Regions from separate parts of the Saccharopolyspora gregorii genome, predicted to be linked through region 2. Evidence: riboswitches for the same ligand, from Rfam matches in the RefSeq annotation. Region 2 holds a riboswitch; each other region holds the start of a gene.
The links. A riboswitch is a leader RNA that binds a small molecule or an ion and turns the genes downstream of it on or off. The one in region 2 is predicted to bind glycine.

Region 1 (4,275 bases), 1.9 Mb from region 2:
GATCGGTGGAGGCCACCGCGATCGCGCTGGAGCAGCAGGGCGTGCGACCCGCCAGACCCCTCACCCACGACCTGCTCAAGGACGTCATCGGCGCCCTCGGGCGGGACCTGGAGCAGGTGCGGATCACCGACCTGCAGGAGGGCACGTTCTTCGCCGAGCTCATCTTCGACGGGGACGTGCGGGTCTCGGCGCGGCCGAGCGACTCGGTGGCGCTGGCGTTGCGGATCGGGGTGCCGATCCACGCCGACGAATCGGTGCTGGACGAAGCCGGGTTGATCATCCCGGACGAGCAGGAGGACGAGGTCGAGAAGTTCCGGGAGTTCCTGGACTCGGTCTCGCCGGAGGACTTCCGCGGCGCGGACACCTGATCGCGGCGGGCGGGCGCACGACCCGCCCCGCCGCCCGCGTCGTCGTGAGGGGCTCCTGGTGCAGCTCGCACCGGGAGCCCCTTTCGCATGCCGGGGCCCGCGCGGGTGCGGCTTCGGGTGCGGTGCGTGCGCGAAGGCGGGGCGTGCGTCACACCCGGGGTGGGCGGGCGTCCCCGCGCGTCGCGTTGACCCGCCCACCGGGCGGGCTTACCTTCGGAGTGCGCGAATCGCCCCGATGTGATTTTCCAGGTCGGGGAAGGTCAAACCCCCGGTTCCATGATCGTCCTCGCGCTCGGGTGATGATCATGCGACGAGCCGGGTTCGGTGGTTCGCCGGCTTCGGCCGGGCGGAGGGAGGCAGGCGTGGTGGAGCGAGCACCTGGCGAGGATGCCGCCGCGGAGGGGTCGAAGCCGTTCCCGGAGACCGCGCTGCCGGACGAGCTCGTCGGCTACCGCGGCCCCGCGGCGTGCCAGATCGCCGGGATCACCTACCGGCAGCTGGACTACTGGGCGCGCACCAAGCTGGTCGGGCCGTCGATCCGCGGCGCCGCCGGTTCCGGGTCGCAGCGGCTGTACTCGTTCAAGGACATCCTGGTGCTCAAGGTCGTCAAGCGGCTGCTGGACACCGGGGTCTCGTTGCACAACATCCGGGTCGCGGTCGAGCACCTGCGCCACCGCGGGGTGGAGGACCTGGCCCGCATCACGCTGTTCAGCGACGGCACGACGGTCTACGAGTGCACCTCCGCCGAAGAGGTCGTGGACCTGCTGCAGGGCGGCCAGGGCGTGTTCGGCATCGCGGTCAGCGGCGCGATGCGCGAGATCACCGGCACCATCCACGAGTTCCCCGCCGAGCGCGCCGACGGTGCCGAGCCGGACGAGCCGGTCGCCGACGAGCTGTCGCGGCGCCGGGACCGCCGCATCGGCTGATCGCCGAGGCGCGCTAGGCCCGCCGTGGCCGCCGTGCCGTCCGGCGCGGGTCCGGCGGTCTTGCCGCCACCAGGTGCGCGGGCCACCTATCGACCCGATCGGCCGCTCTCGCCGTGCGCGGGCCACCGTTCGGCCTGTTCTGGTCCCGCCCGTCGGGCGCAGGCGCCGATCGGCCCGTTCGGCCCTTCGTGCGCAGGCGCCGATCGGTCTGTCCGGTCCCGCTCGCCGTGCGCGGGCTGTCGGCGGATCCGGCCAGGCCGTCCTGGCGCCCGTGGCCGTCGCGTCACCGCCCGTCGATGTCACGCCCCGTGCCGCTGGGATGATCGGGCGGGATGAAGATCGCACCGTTCGGCCGTCACCGGATCGGGTAAGCTGCTGTGCATCGCCGACCCCGCGCGGGAGAGTTCGCCGTTGACCTGGTCAGCGGCGGCGCCGAAGGAGCAAACCCTCCCCGACAACCTCTCAGGCCTGCTGGACCGCACGGGCGAGATACCTCTGGAAAGCGGGACCACCGACGTGGTTCCCCGCCGACGGTGCAAGTCCGGTCCGCGGACCGGGTGAAGCTCTCAGGCGTTCGCGTCGCGGACAGTGACAGAGGGGGAGAGCAGCACACGTGCTGCCGCCCTGTCCGTCGCGATGAATGAGGTGTGGCGATGACGACCGAAGACCGCATCCCGCTGGCCGCCCTGGAACACGGCACTCCGTTCGCCGACCGCCATGTCGGGCCGCTGCCCGCTGAGCTGGCCCGGATGCTCGACGTGATCGGCGTCGGCTCGCTGGAGGAGCTGGGGCAGTCGGCGGTGCCCGACGGCATCCGCGAGCGGGACCTGCAGCTGGCGCTGCCGGAACCGGCCACCGAAGCCGAGGCGCTCCAGCAGCTGCGCGACCTGGCCAGGCTGAACAGCCCGCACACCGAGATGATCGGCCTGGGCTACTACCCGACGATCACGCCGCCGGTGATCCGGCGCAACGTGCTGGAGAGCCCCGCCTGGTACACGGCGTACACGCCGTACCAGCCGGAGATCTCGCAGGGCAGGCTCGAAGCGCTGCTGAACTTCCAGACCATGGTGGCCGACTTGACCGGCGTGCCGGTCGCGAACTCGTCGATGCTCGACGAGGCCACCGCGGCGGCCGAGGGCATGACGCTGGTGCGCCGTGCGGGCCGGGCCAAGTCGCCGCGGTTCGTGGTGGACGCCGACGTGCTGCCGCAGACCCTCGCGGTGCTGCGCACGCGGGCGGAACCGCTGGGCATCGAGGTCGTGGTGGCGGACCTGTCCGCGGGCGCGTCGGCGCTGCCGGACGGCGAGTTCTTCGGGGCGCTGCTGGCCTACCCGGGTGCCTCCGGGGTGGTCCGCGACCACCAGGCGGTCATCGACGAGGTGCACGAGCGCGGCGGCATGGTGGTGGTCAGCGCCGACCTGCTCGCGCTGACGGTGCTGCGCGCCCCCGGTGAGCTGGGCGCGGACGTGGTGGTGGGCACGACGCAGCGCTTCGGCGTCCCGATGGGCTTCGGCGGCCCGCACGCCGGCTACATGGCGGTGCGCAAGGGCATCGAGCGGCAGTTGCCCGGCCGGCTGGTCGGGGTGAGCGTCGACGCGGACGGGAACCAGGCCTACCGGCTGGCGCTGCAGACCCGCGAGCAGCACATCCGCCGGGAGAAGGCCACCAGCAACATCTGCACCGCCCAGGTGCTGCTCGCCGTGGTGGCGGGCATGTACGGCGTGTACCACGGTCCCGCCGGGCTGCGGGCCATCGCGAAGCGGGCGCACCGGATGGCGGCGGTGCTGGCCGAGCGGCTGCGCCGCGGCGGGGTGCGCATCGTGCACGCCGAGTTCTTCGACACCCTCGTCGCCGAGGTCCCCGGCCGGGCCGCCGAGGTGGTCCGCGCCGCGCGGGACGGCGGCATCAACCTGCGCCACATCGACGACGACCACGTCGGCGTCAGCTGCGACGAGACCACCACCCGGGAAGCGCTGGTGCGGGTCGCGGAGGCGTTCGGCATCGCCGGGGGCTCGCTGGCCGGCATCGACGAGCTGGACGCCGAGACCGACGACGCGCTGCCGACCGCGCTGCTGCGCACCTCCGAGTACATGACGCACCCGGTTTTCCACGCGCACCGCTCGGAGACCTCGCTGCTGCGCTACCTGCGCCGCCTGTCCGACTCGGACGTGGCGCTGGACCGCAGCATGATCCCGCTGGGCTCCTGCACGATGAAGCTCAACGCGACCGCGGAGATGGAGCCGATCACCTGGCCGGAGTTCGCCGAGCTCCACCCGTTCGCGCCCGCCCAGGACGCCACCGGCCTGCTGGAGATCGTGCACGACCTGGAGCGCTGGCTGGCCGAGATCACCGGGTACCACTCGGTGAGCCTGCAGCCGAACGCGGGCAGCCAGGGCGAGTTCGCCGGGCTGCTGGCCATCCGCGCCTACCACCACAGCCGTGGTGCGGCGGCGCGGGACGTGTGCCTGATCCCGGCGAGCGCGCACGGCACCAACGCGGCCAGCGCCGTGATGGCCGGGCTGCGCGTGGTCGTGGTGCGCTGCGACGACCAGGGCAACATCGAGCTCGACCACCTGCGCGAAGTCGTCGACCAGCACCGCGACGACCTCGCCGCCATCATGATCACCTACCCGTCCACGCACGGCGTGTACGAGGACACCGTGGAACAGGTGTGCGGGCTGGTGCACGAGGCGGGCGGCCAGGTCTACGTGGACGGCGCGAACCTGAACGCGCTCATCGGCCTGGCGCGGATGGGCGAGTTCGGCTCCGACGTCTCGCACCTGAACCTGCACAAGACGTTCTGCATCCCGCACGGCGGCGGCGGTCCCGGCGTCGGCCCGATCGGGGTGCGCGAGCACCTGGCGCCGTTCCTGCCGAACCACCCGCTGCAGCCCGCCGCGGGACCGGAGACCGGGGTGGGGCCGATCAGCGCCGCGCCGTGGGGCAGCGCCTCGATCCTGCCGATCTCCTGGGCCTACGTG
Region 2 (4,275 bases):
GATGGGGACGCCGTCGGCGACGGCGGCCCTGGCCCGGTGCGCGGCCTGGTCCACGTTGGCGGTGAGCCGGTGCAGCGTGGAGCGCAGCGCCAGCACCTCCTCGAGTTCCATGCCGCTGGCGGCGAGCACCCGGTTCGGGATCTGCTCGGCGTGCTGCCGCAGCTCCCGCCCCCGCTCGGTCAGTCCGATCTCGACGGACCGCTCGTCGCGGGTGCTGCGCCGCCGGTCCACCAGTCCGCTCGCTTCGAGCCGTTTCAGCAGCGGCGACAGCGTCCCGGAGTCCAGCTTGAGCATCGCCCCGAGGTCCTTGACCGCCAGCGAGTCGTGTTCCCAGAGCACCAGCATCACCAGGTATTGCGGGTAGGTCAGTCCCAGCTCGTCGAGGAACGGCCGGTACAGGTTGGTGAAGGAGCGCGACGCGCTGTAGAGCGCGAAGCACACCTGCTGGTCCAGCGACAGCGCCGAGTCCGCGCTCATCCCCGCCTCCTGCACGTGGCCGACATTAGCCCCAATTCAAGTTGCGCGCAACTGAGTTGTGCGCATCCTAAATTCTGCAAGGGAACCTCCCCGTCATCCGGAGCCACCACCGCGCGGCCCGCCGGAACACCACCGCCGCACTCCACCACACCGGCCACCACGGCTCCGGACGAGGCCGAGCGTGACAGGAAGGTTCCCCTCATCGCACCGGTGACAGGAAGGTTCCCCTGCTCGCATCGACTCACGCCGGTGGTCCACGCCTGCGACGTGACAGGAAGGTTCCCCTGCTCTCACCGCCCCGCGCGGTTTCGAGCGCCGGGCGAGACGAAGCGCTCTCAGCACTCGATGACGTTCACCGCGAGCCCGCCGCGAGCGGTCTCCTTGTACTTGACCTTCATGTCGCGCCCGGTCTCCCGCATCGTCTTGATCACCTTGTCGAGCGACACGAAGTGGCTGCCGTCGCCGCGCAGCGCCATCCGCGTCGCCGTGACGGCCTTGACCGCGGCGACGGCGTTGCGCTCGATGCACGGGATCTGCACCAGCCCGCCGATGGGGTCGCAGGTGAGGCCGAGGTTGTGCTCCATCGCGATCTCGGCGGCGTTCTCCACCTGCCACGGCGTCGCGCCCATCGCCTCGGCGAGCCCGGCGGCCGCCATCGAGCAGGCCGAACCGACTTCGCCCTGGCAGCCGACCTCGGCACCGGAGATCGACGCGTTCTCCTTGAACAGCACCCCGATGGCACCGGCGGCGAGCAGGAACCGGATGACGCCCTGCTCGTTCGCCCCCGGCACGAAGCGCACGTAGTAGTGCAGCACCGCGGGAACGATGCCGGCGGCACCGTTGGTGGGCGCGGTGACGACCCGTCCGCCTGCCGCGTTCTCCTCGTTGACGGCGAGCGCGAACAGGGTGAGCCATTCCATGGCGTCGTCCTGCTCGCCGAGGTTCGCCCGCAGCGCGGCGGCGCGCCGCTTCACCCGCAGCCCGCCGGGAAGTTCCCCGTCGTTGCGGCACCCGTTGTCGACGCACTCCTGCATCACGGACCAGATGTGCAGCAGCCGGGCGCGGACGTCCTCGGCGGAGCGCCAGGACAGCTCGTTGTCGAACATGACGTCGCTGATCCGGGAGCCGGATTCGGCGACCCGGGCGAGCAGTTCGTCGCCGGTGCGGAACGGGTGGCGCACCGGCGTCTCGTCCGGCTTGATCCGGTCGGTGCCGGTGGCCTCGTCGTCGACGACGAATCCGCCACCGACGGAGTAGTACACCGCGGACCGCAGTTCCCCACCTGCGCCGAACGCCGCGAACCGCATCCCGTTGGGGTGCAGCGGCAGCGACCTGCGCCGGTGCATCACCAGGTCGCGGTCCACCGAGAACCGGATGTCGCGCTCCCCCGCCAGCAACAACCTGCCGTCGGCGCGGATCGTCTCCACCCGTTGTTCGACGGCGGCCGGGTCGACCGTCTCCGGGTCGTGCCCTTCCAGGCCGAGCAGCACCGCCTTGGGGCTGCCGTGGCCGTGCCCCGTCGCGCCGAGCGAACCGAACAGCTCGGCCTTCACCTTGTCGACCTGACCGAGCAGACCGTCGTCCCGCAGCCGCGCGGTGAACATCCGCGCCGCCCGCATCGGGCCGACGGTGTGCGAACTCGACGGGCCGATGCCCACCGAGAAGAGGTCGAAGACGCTGATCGTCACAGCTCCGTCCCCCTCAGCCCCGGCCTACTCACCACCGGTGAACTGGGCGTACTCCTGGGCCGTGAGCACAGCACCGGTCTGCTCGGCACGCACTTCGAGCAGCCAGCCCTCGCCGAACGGATCCGAGCCGATCACCGCGGGGTCGTCGGCGGCGGCCGCGTTGACGGCGACGACCTCGCCGGTCACGGGCGCGAACAGGTCGCTGACGGACTTGGTCGATTCCAGCTCACCGCAGGAGGCGCCGGATTCGATCCGCTCGCCCACCTCGGGCAGCTGCACGTAGACGATGTCGCCGAGCGCTTGGGCCGCGTACGGGGTGATGCCGATGCGCACCAGGTCGCCGCGGTCCTCGATCCACTCGTGCTCTTCGGTGTAGCGCAGCTGTTCGGGCAGGGACATGGAGGCTCCTCACCATCGCGGGCACGGGTGTGCCCTGGGTTCGCGGGCCTCCCCCTCTGTTTCGGGACCTGAGAGCTTCGCCGCGGTGGTTCGCGGCTTGCACCGTGGGTGCGGCGCCGGGGCGCGCGCTTTCCAGAGTGGCCTCGCCCGAGCGGTCATGGGTGCCTGAGAGTTTTGCGGGGAGGGTTTGCTCCTTCGGCGCCCTGCGTTGCGCAGGGTCTCTCCCGCTCGGGTTCTGCGGCGCTGTGCGGTTGTGGTCGTGCCCGGCAACGATAAACGGACGTGGGCGGGTGTCAACGCCCAGCCGCCCGGATCACAGCGAGGAAGGGAACCTTCCGGTCACCGGTGACCGGAAGGTTCCCTTCCTCGCGGCGGGGTGCGGACGCCGGGCGGATGATGCTGGGGTCGGTGTTCGGTCGTGGTGTCGGGAGGCGGACCGGGTGAAGGTCGCAGTGCCGCGTGAGGTGAAGAACCACGAGTACCGGGTGGCGTGCACCCCGGCAGGGGTGCACGAGCTGGCCGCGCGGGGGCATGCGGTGTTCGTGGAGGCCGGCGCCGGGCTCGGTTCGTCGATCCCCGACGAGGACTACGCGGCGGCGGGCGCGACGATCGTGCCGTCCGCGGCGGACGCGTGGGCCGAGGGCGAGCTGGTGCTGAAGGTGAAGGAGCCGGTGGCCGAGGAGTTCCCGCGGCTGCGGGCGGGCCAGGTGCTGTTCACCTACCTGCACTTGGCGGCGTCGGCGGAGTTGACGGACGAGTTGCTGCGCGCCGAGGTGACGGCTCTCGCCTACGAGACGGTGCAGACGGCGCGCGGCGGGTTGCCGCTGCTGGCGCCGATGAGCGAGGTCGCGGGCAGGCTCGCCCCGCAGGTCGGCGCGCAGGCGCTGCTGACCCCGCAGGGTGGTCGCGGTGTGCTGCCGGGCGGCGTGCCCGGGGTGCCGCCTGCGCGGGTGGTCGTGATCGGCGGCGGGGTGGCCGGGTTGAACGCGGCGCGGGTGGCGTCGGGCATGGGCGCCCAGGTGCAGGTGCTGGACACCGACGTGGACCGGCTGCGGGAGATCGACGCGGCGCACGGGGGCGCGATCCGCACGGTGACGTCGAACGCGTACGCGGTGGAGTCGGCGGTGCGGGCGGCGGACCTGGTGATCGGCGCGGTGCTGGTGCCGGGTGCGAAGGCGCCGAAGCTGGTGTCGAACGAGCTGGTAGCGCGGTCGAAGCCGGGCAGCGTGCTGGTGGACGTGGCGATCGACCAGGGCGGGTGCTTCGAGGATTCGCGGCCGACGACGCACGAGGATCCGACGTTCCGGGTGCACGGTTCGGTGTTCTACTGCGTGGCGAACATGCCGGGCGCGGTGCCGAACACCTCGACGTACGCGTTGACGAACGTGACGTTGCCGTACGTGCTGCGGATCGCCGATCAGGGCTGGCGGGCGGCGTGCCGGGCGGATGCGGCGCTGGCCCGGGGCTTGAACGCGCACGGCGGGCTGCTGGTGAGCGAGGCGGTGGCGCTGGCGCACGGGCTGCCGAGCACGGCCCCGGACGCGGTGCTGGTCTGAACCGATCCGCAACCGCGAGACCATCCGAGACCACTGCGCGGCGAGACCGGCGAGTTTCACTCGTGGAGGTGAGAACACCCCGGAAGGGGTTAGAGGGCGGCCCGCTCAACCGGCCTGGGGGTCACCGGGAGCAGGCCGCCAGGTCCCAGTGTAGG
Region 3 (4,275 bases), 600 kb from region 2:
CCCCGCGGCGCGGGCGTCGTCTTGCAGGAGGCGCTCGGCGATGATGCGGGCGCCGTCGAGGGTGCGCTGCTGGCGGTCGGCGAACTCCGGGGTGGCGGCGAGTTTGAACAGCACGGCCTTGCCCGCGATGACGTGTTCCAGCGGGCCGCCCTGCTGGCCGGGGAAGACCGCGGAGTTGAACTTCTTCGCGAACTCCTCGCTCGCGGAGAGGATCACCCCGCCCCGGGGCCCGCCGAGGGTCTTGTGGGTGGTCGTGGTGACCACATCGGCATAGGGCAGCGGGCTCGGGTGCAACCCGGCGGCGACCAGACCCGCGAAGTGGGCCATGTCGACCATCAGATAGGCGCCGACCTCGTCGGCGATCTCGCGGAACCGCGCGAAGTCCAGCTGCCGCGGATACGCCGACCAGCCCGCCACGATCAGCTTCGGCCGGTTCTCCCGCGCCAGGCGGGCCACCTCGTCCATGTCGACCCGGTGGTCGTCCTCGCGCACGTGGTAGGGGACGACGTTGTAGAGCTTGCCGGAGAAGTTGATGCGCATCCCGTGCGTCAAATGCCCGCCGTGGGCCAGGTCCAAGCCCATGATCGTGTCACCCGGCGACAACAACGCGTGCATCGCCGCGGCGTTGGCCTGCGCACCCGAATGCGGCTGCACGTTCGCGAACGACGCCCCGAACAACGCCTTCACCCGATCGATCGCCAACTGCTCGACCACGTCCACGTGCTCGCACCCACCGTAATACCGGCGGCCCGGGTACCCCTCGGCGTACTTGTTCGTCAACACCGAACCCTGCGCCTGCAACACCGCCTGCGGCGCGAAGTTCTCCGACGCGATCATCTCCAACGTGTTCTGCTGACGACCCAGCTCCGCCCCCACAGCAGCGGCCACCTCCGGATCCACCACCGCAAGCCGGTCGTTGAACAGGTCCGGTGTCGACATGAGCAATTGCCTCCTGGTGTTCGATCTGGGCTGCGCCGGACGGGTCCGGCGCGGTCCGGTCAAGGTTTCGAGAGCCCGTTGCGGGCGTTCGTCAGGCCTTGCGGCGGTAGAACGGCAGTTCCACGACTTCGGCGTCGATGGACTTGCCGCGGATGTCGACCTGCACCGCGGTACCGGGCGCGCTGTGCGCGCGGTCCACGTAGGCCATCGCGATCGGGTGGCCGAGCGTCGGGGACGGGGCGCCGCTGGTGATCTCGCCGATCTCGGCGCCGTCGGCGAGCACCGGGTAGCCGTGCCGGGGCGCGCGGCGCGCGTCCGTGCGCAGGCCCACCAGGGTGCGCTCGGTCGGCGCCTCCGCGACGGCCGCCAGCGCGGCCCTGCCGACGAAGTCGCCGGGCTTGTCCAGCTTCACGACGCGCCCCAGGTTCGCGTGGAACGGGGTGAGCGAGGCGGACAGCTCGTTGCCGTACAGCGGCATGCCCGCCTCCAGCCGCAGCGTGTCGCGGCAGGACAGCCCCGCCGGGACCAGTCCGCGCTCGGCCCCGGAGTCGGTCAGCGCGCGCCACACCGCGGGCGCGTCCTCGGGCGCGGTGAACAGCTCGAAGCCGTCCTCGCCGGTGTAGCCGGTGCGCGCCAGCAGCACCTGCTTCCCGGCGACCTCGCTGGGATACCCGGCGTAGTACTTCACGGTGGACAGGTCGGTGCCGGTCAGCGGCGCCAAGATCGACACCGACTCCGGTCCCTGCACGGCGATCAGCGCGTACTCGTCGGAGACGTCGCGGTGCGCGGCGTCGAACTCGGCGATGCGCTCGGCGAGCTCGGCGGAGACCACGGCCGCGTTGGCCGCGTTGGCGACCACCAGGAACCGCTGCTCGTCCAGCCGGTAGACGATGAGGTCGTCGAGCACGCCGCCCTCGGTGGTGCACAGCATGGTGTAGCGGGCGCGACCCACCGTGATCGCGGACGCGTTCGCGACGAGCGCGTGGTCCAGCGCGGCGGCCGCCTCCGGGCCGCTGATCTCGATCTCGCCCATGTGCGAGAGGTCGAACAGCCCGGCCGCGGTCCGCACCGCCTGGTGCTCGGCGGTGTCCCCCGAGTAGCGGACCGGCATCCGCCAGCCCGCGAAGTCGGTGAAGTGCGCGCCGAGGGACTCGTGGACCTCGTGCAGCGGTGTCCGTCGCGGAGCTGGGGGCGACGACGTCATGGTGCGGAACTCCTCCTGGTGGGCACCGATCACGTCCGAGGGGGACCGGTTGCGGCCACTTCCAGCAGAAACCATATCCGGGGTCCTCCGACGGCGATGGGCGCGGGCGTGCGCTGCCGGTCTCCCCGGAGTCATTGGCCTGAGAGTTTCACCGCGCACGAGGGCGGCTTGCACCGTGGGCGAGGGACACGGGTCCCTGCTTTTCTCCGTGATCGCCTGCTGTCGCGCGGTAGCGGGGCCTGAGAGTTTGGTGGGGAGGATTGCTCCTTCGGCGCTGCACCCAGGAATCGCATCCTGCACGGACCAGGGGCTCCTGGCGGGGCGCAGACTCTCCCGCACGACGTCGTCGGCGTTGTAGTCCGGTGTTGTGTTGTGCTCCGGAACGCTACGGAGATCACACAGCGCAGTCAACCGAACGTGAGCGTGATCCCGTCGCCGCGCGCGGAGTTCAGCGCTGCGGGAACAGCCGGGCGTGCTGGGCGCGGAGGCCGTCGACCAGCGCCCGCAGCGCCAGTTCGAAGCTGTCGTCGTCGATCTCGGCGGCGTGCTCGCGCAGCAGGTGGGCGCCGTGCAGGTGCGGGAACCGCTCGTCGTAGACCTCGGCGTCGTCGACGAACCCGCCCGCGAACGAGCCCATCGCCGCACCGAGCACCAGGAACTTGGTGGAGGCGCCGATCATCGTGGCGTACCGCTGCGGCCAGCCCGCGCTGGTCAGCCCGCCGTGCACGGCGTCGGCGCGGCGCAGCGAGGTCTCCCGGCGGGCCGGTCCGGACGCCATGAACGGCACCAGGTTGGGGTGGGCGGCGAGCGCGGCCCGGTAGGAGCGGGCCCAGCGGGTGAGGCCGGTGGGCCAGTCGATGTCGAACCCGCTGGTGTCGACGGTGCCCATCACGCCGTCGGCGACGTCGTGCAGCAGCGCTTCCTTGGTGGCCACGTGGTTGTAGAGCGAGGCGGCGCGGACGCCGAGGGAGTCGGCGAGCCTGCGCATGGACAGCGCTTCGAGGCCCTGGTCGTCGATGATCGCCAGCGCGTGTTCGCGGATGCGTTCGCGGGTGAGTTGGGGGCTCTTGGGTCTGCCCATGCCGCGCTCCTGCCTGCTGCCCGCTGCCGGTCGGCGCCCCCTCGGTGGGCGCCGTGCCCGTCCGCGTCCGCTGCGGATCGTGTCGATCAGTGTCCGGTGCGCGGCTCTTGCCGCGGTGCGCGGGGTGGTCCTAGAGTCCAAAACTAACGACGTTAGTCGTCAGGTGTCCAACGGCGGACGACCGTGCCGCCCGCACCGGCGGCATCCTCACGGAGGTGGACGATGGTCAACGACGACGAGTCCCCGGAGCGGGTCGAGCCGCACACCACGCTGTCGCTCGCCTCGGTCCTCGCCGAGCCGGCGCGGCTGCGCCCGGCGCACCCCGCGGTCGTCGAGGGCGAGCAGCGGGTGACCTACGGCGAGCTGTGGGAGCAGGTCCGGGCGCACGCGGCCGCGCTGCGCGCTCGCGGGATCGAGCCGGGCGACCGGGTCGCGATCGTGGCGCCCAACGTGATCGATTTCGTGCGCGCCTACTACGCGGTGCTCACCGCGGGCGCGGTCGTGGTGCCGGTTCCGCTGCTGCTGGTCCCGGACGAGGCGGCGTATCTGCTGCGCAACTCCGGCGCGAAGCTCGTCGTCGGGCACACGAGCCAGCTGGCGCTCGCCGCCGAATCGGCGCGCCGCGCCGGCATCCCGCTGGTCTCGATCGGCCCGTCGGTGCCCGGCCCGGAGACCCCGGACTCGCTGAGCGAGGCGGCGGCCGCGGCCGAACCGGAACGCTCCTTCGCCACCCGCGCGCCCGACGACCCCGCGGTGATCTTCTACACCAGCGGCACCACCGGCAGGCCGAAGGGCGCGGTGCTCACCCACCTGAACCTGGTGCTCAACGCGACGGTGAACGCCTTCGACGCCAACGACACCCGCCGCGAGGACCTGGTCCTCGGCTGCCTGCCGCTGTTCCACGTCTTCGGGCAGACCGTCTCGCTGAACACCACGTTCCGGGCGGGCGCGACGCTGGTGCTGCAACCCAAGTTCGACCCGGCCGAGGCGCTGCGGCTCATCCGGGACCACCGCATCACCCAGCTCAACGGCGTGCCCACCATGTACATCA

Region 1: it holds a riboswitch for glycine, as region 2 does, so the genes downstream of both, gcvP (aminomethyl-transferring glycine dehydrogenase) here and gcvH (glycine cleavage system protein GcvH) in region 2, are expected to answer to the same signal.
Region 3: it holds a riboswitch for glycine, as region 2 does, so the genes downstream of both, gcvT (glycine cleavage system aminomethyltransferase GcvT) here and gcvH (glycine cleavage system protein GcvH) in region 2, are expected to answer to the same signal.

The regions. Positions count from the first base shown of each region.
Region 1 covers NZ_CP059556.1:3,014,405-3,018,679, forward strand. The annotation lists gene H1226_RS12955 (bifunctional nuclease family protein) at 1-368, shown strand, start outside; gene H1226_RS12960 (MerR family transcriptional regulator) at 674-1,294, shown strand; glycine riboswitch at 1,681-1,783, shown strand; gene gcvP (aminomethyl-transferring glycine dehydrogenase) at 1,948-4,275, shown strand, end outside.
Region 2 covers NZ_CP059556.1:1,099,618-1,103,892, reverse strand. The annotation lists gene H1226_RS04745 (MarR family winged helix-turn-helix transcriptional regulator) at 1-477, opposite strand, end outside; gene H1226_RS04740 (L-serine ammonia-lyase) at 813-2,165, opposite strand; gene gcvH (glycine cleavage system protein GcvH) at 2,190-2,564, opposite strand; glycine riboswitch at 2,614-2,705, opposite strand; glycine riboswitch at 2,707-2,801, opposite strand; gene ald (alanine dehydrogenase) at 3,005-4,120, shown strand.
Region 3 covers NZ_CP059556.1:1,700,227-1,704,501, forward strand. The annotation lists gene glyA (serine hydroxymethyltransferase) at 1-939, opposite strand, end outside; gene gcvT (glycine cleavage system aminomethyltransferase GcvT) at 1,031-2,143, opposite strand; glycine riboswitch at 2,262-2,360, opposite strand; glycine riboswitch at 2,361-2,489, opposite strand; gene H1226_RS07510 (TetR/AcrR family transcriptional regulator) at 2,592-3,224, opposite strand; gene H1226_RS07515 (long-chain-fatty-acid--CoA ligase) at 3,447-4,275, shown strand, end outside.